DNA from 3 places in the Alteromonas sp. 4NH20-0056 genome. Region 3 is predicted to be linked to each of the others. Evidence: predicted binding sites of a transcription regulator. Region 3 holds the regulator's gene; each other region holds the start of a gene.
What was found. The regulator sigma-54, encoded in region 3, starts transcription at its own class of promoters, with help from an activator protein. The targets are predictions, from matches to a motif close to GTTGGCACGNNNNTNGNNT.

Region 1 (5,010 bases), on a different contig from region 3:
CCAAGGCTGTCTTTATGCGCTTCAAAAGCTGCACGTTGCGCTGGTGAGGCAGTGCCATTGCGCACAGCGTCAAGTACCTCATAGGCCTTAATGCCATCAAGAATACGCACTTCGTTTTCACGTTTTAACGCTTTAATTCCCTTTACTTCTTCGGTAAGTGACCGAGTAGCAATAATGCCCATTGCCCAAGGGATTTGCAGTGCATAGTCGGTTGTCTCGGTTTCATCATTCGGAATACCGAATACTGTGAATGGAGCGGGTGCAGGATGTGTCTCATACTCGGCTTCAACAGCGGCAAGCTTAACCTTCTGCACATCGCCAAGTTCATAACCACTTTCATCGCCTAAAACAATGACTGACAACGTAGCAGCTAAACCAAAGCTTGCTGCGATAGCAAAAGAACGACGAGCAAACGCAATATGCTTGTGATTAAGTAGGTAGTAACTTGAAATGGCAAGAACAAATATGGCGCCAGTGACATACCCTGCTGACACGGTATGCACAAATTTCACCTGTGCCACTGGGTTGAACACAACCTCAGCAAAACTGGTCATTTCCATACGCATGGCTTCAAAATTAAACTCAGCGCCTACCGGATATTGCATCCAGCCATTTGCAATTAATATCCACAGCGCAGAGAAATTAGAACCAATAGCGACTAACCACGTTGCCATAAGATGCTTAACTTTGGTCATTTTGTCCCAACCAAAGAAGAACAACCCGACAAACGTTGACTCTAAAAAGAACGCCATCAGGCCTTCGATCGCAAGCGGTGCGCCAAAAATGTCGCCTACGTAATGAGAATAGTAAGACCAGTTCATACCAAACTGGAATTCCATGGTGAGGCCAGTAGCAACACCGATAGCGAAATTAATACCAAACAACTTGCCCCAAAATTGGGTCATTTGCTTGTAAATTTCTTTACCCGTCATCACATACACCGACTCCATGATGGCAAGCAAAAAGCTAAGCCCTAATGTAAGGGGCACAAATATAAAGTGGAACATTGCGGTTAACGCAAATTGCCACCGCGATAGTTCTATTAACGTATCGCTCATGGAACTTCTCCCTTCTTATCGCACAGGTATGTGCTATCAACAGTTATTAATGTGTAGTTAGCGTAAAGCTAGTAATCAGTAAGCTCATGAGCATGCTTTGTGCCAGCGTCACTACATAGAACGAAAAAGTCACGGCGACACGAGGAATGCTTCCATTTCCTTACTGTACGAGCACATTATTTCATGGCAAAAAAAGAAGAGATTTGATCTATCGCAAGGTGAGAAAATAGTTTTTGAGCCATTTATGGCAGCTGAGAGACAAAAATGGCACAGACATATTCAAAAACGAAAAGATATTTACTAAGTAACTAAGCGAAGCGCGGGAAGCTATACCCCTATTCTTTCGCACTGTATGGCGAATAGGTAAGGGTAAACGCACCACGTAAACTGCCTACGTCAAATCCTGTCGCCTGATCGTCAGGATAAGCAGCATTAATAGCCTGCTGAACGCTTGGTGATATAGCGTTGCCGTGACAAGCAGTGCATACTTGGCCGGTTTGAATCGCAGACATATACCGCATTTGGCCGGTGTTTTCATTGTACTGAATAGCCTCTAGTGGACCTTGTACGTTTGATGCTAGTGCTTGTGCAAACGCATTCAACTGCTCATGCTCCCACGCGTCGGCCGCATTATCTGAATTACGGACTTTTAGTGCCGTGCGCCCTACTTGCCACCCGTTAATGCTTAGCTCTTGTGCAATAGGCCCAGCGCTAAGACGGCAAGCATGAATGCCTTCTTCCAACCCATTGGTTTGAATCGCTTGTTTCAAGGTTGCTTTTAGCGCACCACCTAGCGCTTTTGCATGTATTCTAGCTTCATTCACTTTCTCTGATGGAACTGTTACCGCAACACTATGACCGCTTACTATTGCTGCACTGAGGCACGCGATTAACGTAAAATTTTTCATTTAATTACCTTTGAAAGTGAAGGCCAGGACGTTATTTTTCCTGCTCTTAATAAATCCCATTACCCCATTCCTTGGGCTAATCCTAACCTCTTACTAACAAGTGTTGTGCCATTATGGTAATCTCAATATTTGTATTACGTTTTTTGATAAAGGAAAGCTGGTTGTGAATATTGCTATTGTTCAAGCAATGATAGACGCGATTGACAAGCCTGCCATATTCATCAATCAAGACTATATTATCGAAGCCGTAAATACGCCTTATCGCGACACCTACCCGGTCAATATAAAGCCCGGCTTTAGCAAATGTTTCACCGTTTCACATAACAAAACTAAGCCGTGCGATCAGTGCGGTGAAACCTGTCCTATGACGCAATGCAAAGAGACAGGAAGAAGTGCAAGTACTGTACATATCCACTCTACTAATCAAGGTCAAAGTTACTGTGACATTCTTATGCGGCCGGTGCATGACAGCACCGGAGAACTCCTAGGCTACTTAGAAATATTGGACAAGCTTGCATTCGCCTCTAACAACCCGTCAGAAGGTAAGATGATTGGTGAGTCTGCAGCATTTAAGACGATGTTAAACAAGATAAATCGTGCGGCAAAGTCTGATATCGCCGTGCTTCTTCAGGGTGAAACCGGCACCGGAAAAGAGTTGGTGTCTCAAGCGCTTCATAGCAGCAGTAACAGGGCAGATAAGCCCTTTATTGTAATTGAATGTACGGGCCTCACCGATGCTTTATTCGAAAGTGAGCTTTTCGGTTATGAAAAGGGGGCATTTACGGGAGCAACAACAAATAAAAAAGGGTTGGTTGAGGCGGCCAATGGTGGAACCTTATTTTTTGACGAAATTGGCGACGTTCCCCTTTCTATGCAAGTTAAACTACTACGGCTGTTGGAAACGCAAACCTACCGGCCCGTAGGAAGCGTACATATTAAGCAAGCAAACTTCAGGTTAGTATGTGCAAGCCACAAAGACCTAAAAGCCATGGTAGCAACCGGCGCTTTTCGACAAGACCTCTACTACCGAATTGCGGGTTTCCCCATATTTCTGCCTCCTCTACGAGAGCGTCAGGACGATATCATTCTGCTGTGTGAGCATATTTTATCTAGCTTTTCTGACAAGAAACGACTTCACAAAAATGCCAAGCAAGCCCTTATGCAATATCCCTTTCCGGGCAATGTGCGAGAGCTGAAAAACGTTGTAGAACAAGCATCACTGCTTGCAGATGAAAACACGATTTTTGAAAGCGATTTACCCGACAGCGTTTTTGAAAAAAAAGACGATGAGGCGTTAGAAGGCATTGTTCCACTTGAGGTGGTTGAGGCAAATTATTTAGCTAATATTGTTCAAGGTTACACTGGCTCGATAGCCGACCTAGCCGAGTCTTTGAATGTCAGCAAGCGTACTTTATATCGAAAGTTGCAAGCATTAGGTCTTAAGCTTCCATAATAAGAATATTACGCTGGCATTAAAATAATTTTCGCTTTTTGTAGCCACCAACACTTTATTTTGAGTAGTATAAAAAGACATTGGTTTATGAGGTTTATATGCGCCTTTCATCTTTCATTAGTTTTTTGGTGTGCTTTACGCTGCTGTTGCAAAATGCAATGGCGTTAGGGCTTGCATCATATTCAATGGAAAAGGCCCATGCTTTCGCTGGCAATGACGTAGAGCTCATTTGTACTGGCAAAACCATGCGTTACATCTCGTTGAGTCAAACCGATGCACTTGGCGAGTTCGTATTCATTAACCCCGACGTGCTAGACGCGCCTGCTGAGCATGTTGATTGTACAAACAGCGTACTTGCCGACGTACCCCAAACCGATGATGTCTATGTATCATCGATAACGACATTACCCCTTGTACGTTACCGTGCGCTTGTTCAGCGTATTGCCCAACGCCCTTACACACTGTTTCCCTTCACGGTATCGCTAGGTAGAGCACCTCCTCACGCATAACAACCCTTCGCTTTCGATACTGACGCGTTGTCAGTCAATGTATTTTACATGTTGGATTTGTTATGAAAAAAACTGCTATCGCGCTGGCCGTTGTTGCCGCCAGTCATTCGCTTCATGTTGACGCAAGTAGCGCGTCGACCACCGAAATTATTACCGTCATTGGCGCACCGGTTACGTTAACCGAACATGAATCTGTCAATGCCTCGACAAATACTGAGGCTGACTTTGGCGACCAATTAGATAATCTAGCGGGTGTCTCAATTACGCGTAATGGCCCGGTGACGGGGCTGGTTCAATACCGAGGGTTATACGGCGACCGTGTGGGTATTAGCGTTGACGGTGTTAACATTACTGGAGCGGGACCAAATGGAATGGATTCTCCACTTTCCCATGTCCTGCCGGAGGTAGGCCTTACCGCCACACTCTATCGAGGGATTGTACCGGTGAGTGCTGGTGTACAAACGCTAGGTGGGCAGTTACGTATTCAGTCTGATGCCGTTTCACTGTTTAGTCATGAAAACGGAGTAAGCGGGGCGATCCAAGGCGCGCTCGTCTCGCCCGGCAGCGGGCAACAGTATCAAGGCAATGTATTTTACAAACTCGATAATGCTTTTGTGAGCGCAGCGTTTACACACCAGCAACGTAACAATAGAGAAGACGGTAACGGCGATAACATCGTCAATAGTCATTATCTTCGTAATGGTGCAAAGCTGCGTGCCGGGTACACGCTAGGCGATCATCAGATAGATGTCAGTTATCAACGCCTAAACACTAACCAAAGTGGAACCCCTGCATTGGCAATGGATATCGGCTTTATAGATGCCGAATGGTACAAGCTTGGATATCGATACACCCCGAATGAATCGCAAACCCTAACGATAGATGTGTTTGGCAATAGCAACCAACACGCCATGGATAATTTTCGCCAACGCCCGTTGATGATGCCAACCATGTCTCGTGAGAACAACGCAGACGCGATAGCACGAGGTGCAGATGTAACGTATACCACTGTTGATGGGAGCAGCGAATTTACAGTCGGCGCAAACATGCATCAAAGCGAAAACAACTCGGTAATCACCAAC
Region 2 (5,010 bases), on a different contig from region 3:
AAGTATTCATCCTTATGACGCAAAACTAAAAGGTATTAGCGAGGGTTCGCTCGTTGAACTTCACGCGGCTTGCAGTGACAGTATCAAGGTAATATTACCTGCCAAGCTGGATGATAGGCAGCGAGTTGGCGAGTTGTTCGCCCCTTTTCATTGGTCGGCCACGTGGGGGTCGCATTGCAAAGTGGGTGCACTTCTTAACGGGGCAAACGATGCACTATCAGGTCAGCCTGAGTTGAAGCACGGCGCGGTCAGCGCAACTTTGTTTAACGCTGCCACAAAGGGTATCCTTTTTGGTGAAAGCGCTTTGGTTGATGCTATAAAAACGTCATGTTTTTACTGGCTCGATACCACATCAGGCATTACAGCGTATACCCAAATTGCCGACATTATCTCTCCAATGCCGTTATTAAATAAAATTATGCCGCTGCTGCCACAACATACCCAGTGGTATACCTTTCAATGTGAAAAGCAAAGCACTTTAGTCGCCACACGGAATGGAAAAATGGTATTGAGCATTTTGCTCAATACAACGTCGTTATCTATTCCTACCGAGTGGCTAGAAAATTTATTCGACAGCGACCATGCGCTTACTCAGGCACAAATAAACAGCTTATTACACCAGCAACCCGACGAAGCTTTTATGTTAGGTAAGATTGTATGCAGTTGTTTTAGCGTGCGAGAAAAAACCATTACTACAGCCATTGAGCAAGGTAATAACAGTGTTAGCGGCTTAGGTGCTGCACTTAAATGTGGAACTAACTGCGGTTCATGTAAAACGGAGTTGGCGTCATTGCTTTCTGCTAACAACAAAGCCAGCACGCTCTCTATATCTGACAATGATAGCGCACCTGCAAATACATCGGTGACAGAGGAAACCCTATTATGAACGCTCGATTACATGCTTTCTCTGGTGCTTTACATAGCGCCCTATTTCGTATTCAAAGCGCGTTTGTTAACCGCGATACACGTATTGACTCGACTACGCCACCTAGTACGCGAAATGGTAGAAAAAATATGGCCGAGGGCGAGGTGTTTATCGTTGGTGCCGGACCCGGTGATGCCGAGCTTTTAACCCTTAAAGCGCACCGCCTTTTACAAACTGCCGATGTGGTATTGTTTGATTGGTTGGTTAGCCAGTCAGTATTAGACTGTATACCACGGCATATAAGTAAAGAGTTTGTGGGTAAGCGGTGCGGTAAACACAGCATGCCACAAGCCATGATTTGCCAGCGATTGGTTGAACTTGGCCTTGAAGGCAAGCGAGTAGTGCGACTAAAAGGCGGCGACCCTGCCATTTTTGCGCGTACGAGTGAAGAGACGACAGCGCTTCACAATGCAGGTATCAAGTTTGCCATTGTGCCGGGCATTACAGCGGCCTCTGGCGCCTCTGCCTATACGGGTATTCCCCTTACCGATAGACGATTTGCCCAGTCGGTAAAATTTATGACCGCGCAATTTCAAAACCCAGAAAAGCAGGCCGATTGGGCCGCTATTGCTTACAGTGCAAAACATGAAACAACCGTTATTTACATGGGGCTTAAACGGTTGCAGCAGCTCTCTGAAAAACTTATCAACGAAGGTATAGATAGTGCGATGCCAGTCGCCGTAATAGAAAATGCATGTTGTAGTCAGCAACGGGTAGTTGCAGGTACAATCAAAAGCATATTTAAATGCGTAGCAGAGGCTGAATTTACTGGGCCGGCGTTGGTCATTATTGGTCATGTCGTAACAGCACGTCAGCCCGTAGCACTCGAACTGATAAGCCAACCACATGCAAAAAGCACCATTTAGTCATTATATTCAAGCCATCGGTAAGGGCAAACGGGGTCATCGTCACTTAACTTTTGATGAGGCGTATGATGCCATGTCTCAATTGCTTGATGAGCAAATAGCCCCTGAACAAGCTGGTGCGTTTCTCATGTTACTTCGTATGCAAGAAGAATCGGTTAATGAGCTCAGTGGTTTTACCAAAGCCTGTCGAGAACGTTTATATAATAACAATACTTCATGGAATGCTACTGTTGATATTGGATGCTATGCGGGTAAACGACGTCAGTTACCTTGGTATTTGTTAAGTGTGGCGCTGTTAGCGCAACATGGCCACCGCGTTTTCTTACATGGAACCTCTGAACCTGGCTCACAGCGCTTTTATGCCAGCCATGCATTGGCTGATTTGGGTTTGCCACTGGCACAATCGATTGGTGAGGCCTCAACGCATATGGACTCTTATCGTGCGTGCTACCTTGATTTAGACGTTGTGCTCTCTCCGCTCTCTCGAATCATAAAACTACGCGAATTGTTTGGGTTGCGTTCCTGTGCGAATACATTAGCGCGGTTATTAAACCCAAGTGCAGCACCCTTTGCGGTGCAAGGTGTCTATCATACCCATCTAGACGAGCGTCATGCAGAGGTTAACAAAACGCTAGCACAACACTCTTTAGTGTTTCGTGGTGATGGTGGCGACCCAGAAATAAACCGTGACAGAAATACTAATCTTTTTATCACGCGTGAGGGCATAACAGAGCACATTGTAATGCCTGAAGCAGAGAGTTGGACAATGAAGGAGTGTAGTTTCACTACGGGGACTATGTTAGCGGTGTGGCATGGTGAACAACGTCATGATTATGCAGAGCAGGCCATTACCGCCACATTAGCGAGTTATATTATGTTGATAGAAAGCTGCTCGCTACCAGAAGGGCTCAGACAAGCCGAACAATGGTGGAATGAACGTAACCAGAGTGAATTACCCTTCTGCGTTGCGCACAATAATTGCGCAATTAACGCACTATAGTGATACACAACACAGGATGGTTACTCTTCTTTTTTTAGTAAGTTTATGAAATTTATGCAATTTAATTTTGGCATTGATTATGTATGTATATTTAGTAACGCAATAAGTTAACGCGCAATCTAGCCCTGCTAATATGGGGTAATATATTTTTGCTCTGTCCGCTTGGTATTCCGGCAGAACATACGGCAACGAAGCCCACCAGCCCACGATGACATCGTCATTACAGGCTGTTGGGTTTTTTTTTGGCTAAAGGAAAGTAAATGTTATCTAGTACATTAAACAAAAAGCTTGAAAAAGTAGTAGGCACAATCAGCATTATTGCTGCAATGTTGACGACATCGGTAACCATGGTTAATGCCAAAGAACTTGGATGGCCAGAGAAAGAGGAGCTAAAAATTGGGTTTATTAAATTAACCGATATGGCACCGCTTGCTGTTGCTTATGAAAAAGGCTATTTCGAAGATGAAGGGCTTTATGTGACCCTTGAAGCTCAGGCCAACTGGAAAGTGCTGCTAGACAGAGTTATTGATGGACAGCTTGATGGAGCGCATATGCTAGCAGGCCAACCTCTTGGTGCCACCATTGGTTTTGGAACGCAGTCGCATATTGTTACCGCTTTTAGCATGGATTTAAACGGCAATGGTATTACTGTCTCGAACGATGTGTGGGCTGAGATGAAAAAGAACATCCCACATGAAGATGGCAAACCAATCCATCCTATCAAAGCCGATTACCTTAAACCGGTTGTAGATAGTTACAAAAATGCTGGTAAGCCCTTTAAAATGGGCATGGTTTTTCCTGTTTCTACTCATAACTATGAACTTCGTTACTGGTTAGCAGCAGGGGGCATTCACCCGGGATATTATGCACCGCACAAAGGTGACACATCAGGCCAAATCGATGCGCAAGCACTCTTGTCTGTAACGCCCCCCCCTCAAATGCCTGCGACGATGGAAGCCGGCACTATCTACGGTTATTGCGTAGGCGAGCCATGGAACCAACAGGCGGTATTTAAAGGCATAGGTGTGCCGGTTATTACTGACTACGAAATTTGGAAAAACAACCCAGAAAAAGTATTTGGCGTAAGTAGCCAGTGGGCTGAAGAAAACCCAAATACTCACATTCGTGTGGTAAAAGCGATGATCCGCGCAGCAATGTGGCTTGATGCTAACAATAATGCTAACCGGCCCGAAGCCGTAAAAATCTTATCAAATAGCAGCTATGTTGGTGCAGATGAGGAAGTCATTGCAAATAGTATGACAGGCACCTTCGAATACGAAAAAGGCGATAAACGTGATATTCCCGACTTTAATGTATTTTTCCGCCACAACGCTACCTACCCCTACTACAGCGATGCTATTTGGTATTTAACACAAATGCGCCGTTGGGGCCAAATCGCTGAACCTAAGTCAGATAATTGGTACATAGAAACGGCGAAAAACGTGTATCGTCCAGACATTTACACAATGGCAGCGAAAGCGCTTATAGAAGATGGGCTCGCTCAACCTAAAGATTTTCCTGACTTTGATTCTGAAACCGGATTTAAACCACCGCAAACTGAGTTCATCGATAACGTAACCTTTGATGGTTCTCAGCCAAATGCTTATCTCGAACAGTTTTCAATTGGACTAAAAGGCGACGCGGTGCTCTAGGCGCGCCGATTGACGAGGAAGAGGCAATACGATGAGTAAATCGATACAAACGATAAGCCAAATTGGCCAATTGGACGGAAAAAATAGGTTCACAAGTATGGCTTCAATGCTACCTAAGCTACTCATGCCATTGGTTGGTATTCTATTATTTTTAGCTGTGTGGAATGGCGTAGCGAAATCGATTGATACTTCACTAGGGCAATTTCCTGGGCCAGCGCAAGTATGGGAGCAAAGTGTAACGCTTATCGCTGAGCATAGTGCTCAGCGAGAAAAAGCGGCGGCATTTTATGAACGCCAAGAAACCCGAAATGCACAACGCATCTCGCAAGATGAAAGTTATGTGCCCAAAGTCCGAGAGTTTACAGGTGCTCCCACTTTCTTTGATCAAATTTGGACCAGTCTATACACGGTAATGGTGGGGTTTTTTATTGCTAGCGTTATCGCGGTTCCTGTTGGGATACTTTGCGGGCTTAGTAAGTCAGCGTATTCCGCGATTAACCCGCTGATTCAAATATTTAAACCTGTTTCTCCCTTGGCCTGGTTACCATTGGTAACAATGGTTGTCAG
Region 3 (5,010 bases):
ATGCGGAATTACAACAAGACACCAGCCAAGTAAAAGGTGACAACATTACTTTCGACATGATCTCTGAGCAACTGTTGGCAACCGGTGGCGATAACGATAAAGACGGTCGCGTAACGACTGTATTCACGCCTGAAGCAATAAAAAAAGCAGCAGATGACAACAACGACGGCGAGGATGATAACTAAGCATGGCAACACTGAGTGCAAAAAACCTCGCAAAAGCTTACAAAGCGCGCCAAGTTGTAAGAGACGTGAGCTTATCGGTATCGACTGGCCAAATTGTCGGCCTACTCGGGCCTAACGGCGCTGGTAAAACCACGACCTTCTACATGATTGTTGGCTTAGTGCCTCTTGATAAGGGGCTCATTACGATTGATGATGCAGAACTTACGCATCAACCTATGCATGAGCGCGCTCGTCAAGGCATTGGCTATTTACCTCAAGAAGCGTCTATCTTTAGAAAGCTTACTGTGCATGAAAATATTATGGCCATCTTGCAAACCCGTAAAGATTTAAATGCAGAGCAGCAAGAACAAGAAGCCGATGCGCTACTTGATGAATTTAATATTAACCATATACGTAATAGTGCAGGCATGAGTCTTTCGGGTGGCGAACGTCGTCGTGTTGAGATTGCACGGGCGTTAGCAGCCAACCCGCAATTTATTTTGCTTGATGAACCATTTGCTGGTGTTGATCCTATATCAGTTAATGATATAAAGAAGATTATCCAGCATTTGCGAGATAGAGGAATTGGGATCTTAATAACGGACCATAACGTCCGCGAAACCTTGGATGTTTGCGAGAAAGCCTACATCGTAAGCCATGGTGAATTAATCGCCCAAGGCACCGCGGAACAAGTTTTGAGTAATCAAAAAGTAAGGGATGTATACCTAGGCGAGCAATTCAGGCTATAGTTAATAGTAAGTCGCAAGCGATTTAGCTATTTTCGCACTCGGTATACGCATAACAGAGCATAAAATAAGACGTAGATGAAACCATCTTTACAGCTAAAATTTAGTCAACAACTTACTATGACTCCACAGCTTCAGCAGGCCATTAAGCTTCTGCAGCTGTCTACGCTTGACCTTCAACAAGAAATTCAAGAAGCGTTGGACTCAAATCCGCTTTTAGAAGTTGAGGACGGTTCCGATGAACCTCAAGCTGAGCGCAACAATATTGACGGAGACGATTCGCGTTTAGACGCGGCACCTTCAGCATCAAGCGATACTATCGAGTCTGGTGATGCACTGGAAAAAAATGATTTGCCCGACGAGCTTCCTATTGATAGTACATGGGATGAATACTATTCGGCGTCGTCTGCCCCCGCACCTGGCCCATCAAATAACGATGATGATTTTATTTTCCAAGGCGAAACGACAGATGACATTCAAGAGCATTTGTCGTGGCAAATGCGCTTAACCCATTTTTCAGATACTGACCGTGCTATTGCCATGGCCATTATCGATTCTATAGACGAGTCAGGCTACCTGACCACGTCGTTGGAAGACATATTAGAAGCCATTAAAAGCGAAGATATTGAAGAACAGGTAGAGATGGATGAAATTGAGTGCGTGCTAAAACGTATTCAAATGTTCGACCCTATTGGTTCTGGCTCCCGTAGCCCTCAAGAATGCTTGATGGTTCAGCTGCGTCAATTTTCTGAAGACACACCATGGCTAGAAGAAGCAAAGCAACTTATCGAAGAATACTCTGACTTACTAAGCAGTAAAGACTACCGCACACTCATGCGTAAGAGTCGCTTAAAAGAAGACCAACTTCGAGAAGCCATGCGCCTACTGCAAACGCTAAACCCTCGCCCAGGCAGTGCACTTAAAACGAAAGAACCCGAGTACGTTATTCCTGACGTGTCAGTTATGAAAAAGAACGGACGTTGGGTGGTGGAACTGAATCCAGACAGCCTGCCTAAGCTTAGTGTTAATCAGCAGTACGCGGCAATGAGTAGAAGCTCCAAGAACAGTAGCGACTCACAGTTTATTCGTTCTCACATGCAAGAAGCTAAATGGTTCATCAAAAGTTTAGAGTCTCGAAATGAGACGCTAATGAAAGTTGCTAATTGTATCGTTCAGCAACAAATGGGCTTTTTTGAACATGGTCCAGAAATGATGAAACCAATGGTGTTAAATGATGTCGCAGAGATGGTGGATATGCATGAATCAACCATTTCTCGCGTTACAACACAAAAGTATATGCATACCCCCCGTGGTATTTACGAATTAAAGTATTTTTTCTCAAGCCACGTTGCCACGGAATCAGGTGGAGAGTGCTCTTCAACCGCTATCCGTGCATTGATTAAAAAGCTTGTTGCGGCCGAGACGCCGAGCAAGCCTTTGAGTGATAGCAAGATTGCTCAATTGTTGGCCGAGCAGGGCATAAAGGTCGCTCGGCGGACGATAGCAAAATACCGGGAATCTTTGTCGATTCCACCGTCGAACCAACGCAAGAGCCTTATTTAACGGGCTTAAAAAACATAAGGAAGACGAAATATGCAAATCAACCTAACGGGTCATCATGTTGAAATCACCGATTCTTTGCGTAATTATGTCGATACGAAGTTCACTAAACTTGAGCGTCACTTTGATCACATTTCTAATGTGCATGTCATCCTGAACGTTGAAAAACTAAGTCAAAAAGCAGAAGCAACAATGCATTTGAGCGGTGCTGAAGTATTTGCATCCTCAGAGAATACAGACATGTATGCGGCGATAGACAGCATGGTCGATAAACTCGACAGGCAGGTCATCAAGCATAAGGAAAAACTCAAAAAACATTAGTAGTAAAGCATGGACATACAAGCCATCGTAAGTCTGGACCGCACCGAGTGTGCGGTTCAGTGCAATAGCAAAAAGAGAATTCTCGAAATCATTAGCGACATTGCCGCGAATAACAACGAGGATATTGATCAGGCAGAAGCCCTTGCTAGCCTACTTGCTAGAGAGCGCATGGGAAGTACAGGAATTGGCAACGGCATTGCCCTGCCCCATGGCCGCCTACCGGGGTTATCTAGTGTTATCGCCATTGTGGTCACTAGCATTCCCGCTATCGATTTTGACGCCATTGACGAAAAGCCCGTTGATATATTTTTTGCATTATTTGTCCCTGAGGAGCAAACACAAGGTCACTTACAAACCTTGGCAACCGTTGCTCGCAAGCTAAGCGACAAAGACACACTAAAAGCCATTAGACGCGCAACTACTCGTGACGATATTATTACCGCACTTGGGTAAATCACTGTTATTTAAAGGGAGAAAATGAATGAAGCTGATTATTATCAGTGGTCGTTCTGGGTCAGGAAAATCAGTGGCGCTGCGTGCGTTGGAAGATTTAGGCTATTATTGTGTAGACAATATCCCTGTTAACCTCCTTCCTACTCTCACTCACACGGTCGTTGATGAATACGACCAAGTTGCAGTGAGTATTGATGTAAGAAATCTGCCAAAAGATCCTAACGAGCTCGTCGAAATTCTGGACTACCTGCCCTCTTCATGGTCAATGACTATTGTCTACATCGATGCGAGCGACGACATTCTGGTAAAACGCTTCAGTGAAACCCGTCGTCTTCACCCTCTGGCTAAATTGAATAAGTCATTATCAGAATCAATCAAAGCAGAATCAACATTACTTGCGCCTGTTATTGAACGTGCAGACTTATATATTGATACTGACAAGCTGACTATTCATCAGTTAGCTGAGCTTATTAGAGAACGAATACTTGGCAAGAAAAGCTCTCGCTTGGTATTGGTTTTTGAATCGTTTGGCTTCAAGCATGGTATCCCAAAAGACGCTGACTACGTATTTGACGCACGATTTCTTCCTAACCCCCATTGGGAACCTGACTTACGTCATCACACAGGGTTAGATGCACCGGTAGAAGTGTTCTTGGGTTCTCAGCCTGTTGTAACCAAGTTTATTTGGCAAATTCAAAATCTTATCACTACGTGGCTGCCGCACTTAGAGCGTAATAATAGAAGTTACGTCACCATTGCTATCGGCTGCACAGGCGGTCAACATCGCTCTGTGTTTATTGCCCAAACATTGGCAAAGACATTCAGTGAGATTCACCCTGACGTACAAATAAGACATCGGGAATTAGACCAATAATGGCTATTGAAAAAAAGCTTACTATCGTCAATAAGCTCGGTTTGCATGCCCGCGCGGCCACGCAGCTTGTGAAGCTCGCGAATCAGTTTGATGCAAAAATCGAATTAGTCGCCACAGATAAACGTGCAGATGCGAACAGCGTACTCGGGCTGATGATGTTAGAAAGCCACCAAGGAGAGGAAGTCACCGTTATCATAGACGGAAAAGACGCCGAACCTGCCATGGTCGCCATTGAACAACTTATCATGGGTAAGTTTAACGAAGACGAATAGTCTTCACGTTACGTCGCCTTTCTCACGCTGACACAAATACGTGCTTCGCTTCGCCATTTTCCATGACAGCGTCGTGTTATTTGCGATATCCTATAACGACTTCCGATTCAGGTAATTAGGCATCACGCAAGCATGGCTGAAGCGCTCGTTCCAAAATACGTACAAAACCAACTTAGGGCCCTTAACCTTGCCCTGAGTAATGGTCAATTTGTATCTGTACGTAAACTGTTACTAGAACTTCCCCCTTCAGATGTTGCCCATATCCTTGAGTCTAGCCCCAGTAGAACCCGTGATGAACTGTGGGAGCTTATCGATAGCGACTTTCACGGCGATATCATCGAAGAACTATCTGATGATGTTCGTAATGGCATTATCTCAAAAATGCTACCGGCTAATGTGGTCGATGCACTCGAGGAAATGGATACCGATGACTTAGCGGAAACCCTGAGCAGCCTTCCGGATACCATTTTGCAAGATATCCTCGACTCGATGGACGCTCAAGACAGGCTTCGTGCTGAGCAAGCGCTGTCCTATGGTGAAGAAACCGCTGGCTTCATCATGAATACCGATACCATCACGCTTCGTCCTGACGTAACAGTAGATGTTGTCCTTCGCTATAT

Region 1: AC27EZ_RS09920 (Tll0287-like domain-containing protein) is a predicted target of sigma-54. The motif match lies at 2,061-2,079, and genes of this name have one in related genera.
Region 2: AC27EZ_RS08955 (CmpA/NrtA family ABC transporter substrate-binding protein) is a predicted target of sigma-54. The motif match lies at 2,858-2,876, and genes of this name have one in related genera.

The regions. Positions count from the first base shown of each region.
Region 1 is NZ_BAAJLS010000004.1:283,817-288,826, reverse strand. Features, by position in the region: gene AC27EZ_RS09925 (cytochrome ubiquinol oxidase subunit I) at 1-1,058, opposite strand, end outside; gene AC27EZ_RS09920 (Tll0287-like domain-containing protein) at 1,394-1,966, opposite strand; gene AC27EZ_RS09915 (sigma-54 interaction domain-containing protein) at 2,154-3,419, shown strand; gene AC27EZ_RS09910 (hypothetical protein) at 3,518-3,928, shown strand; gene AC27EZ_RS09905 (TonB-dependent receptor) at 3,991-5,010, shown strand, end outside.
Region 2 is NZ_BAAJLS010000004.1:70,032-75,041, forward strand. Features, by position in the region: partial or broken gene AC27EZ_RS08935 (molybdopterin dinucleotide binding domain-containing protein) at 1-229, shown strand, start outside; gene AC27EZ_RS08940 ((2Fe-2S)-binding protein) at 641-886, shown strand; gene cobA (uroporphyrinogen-III C-methyltransferase) at 883-1,791, shown strand; gene AC27EZ_RS08950 (glycosyl transferase family protein) at 1,772-2,791, shown strand; gene AC27EZ_RS08955 (CmpA/NrtA family ABC transporter substrate-binding protein) at 3,118-4,443, shown strand; gene AC27EZ_RS08960 (ABC transporter permease) at 4,541-5,010, shown strand, end outside.
Region 3 is NZ_BAAJLS010000001.1:620,244-625,253, forward strand. Features, by position in the region: gene lptA (lipopolysaccharide transport periplasmic protein LptA) at 1-185, shown strand, start outside; gene lptB (LPS export ABC transporter ATP-binding protein) at 188-913, shown strand; gene AC27EZ_RS02770 (RNA polymerase factor sigma-54) at 989-2,473, shown strand; gene hpf (ribosome hibernation promoting factor) at 2,504-2,791, shown strand; gene ptsN (PTS IIA-like nitrogen regulatory protein PtsN) at 2,801-3,244, shown strand; gene rapZ (RNase adapter RapZ) at 3,273-4,118, shown strand; gene AC27EZ_RS02790 (HPr family phosphocarrier protein) at 4,118-4,390, shown strand; gene mgtE (magnesium transporter) at 4,523-5,010, shown strand, end outside.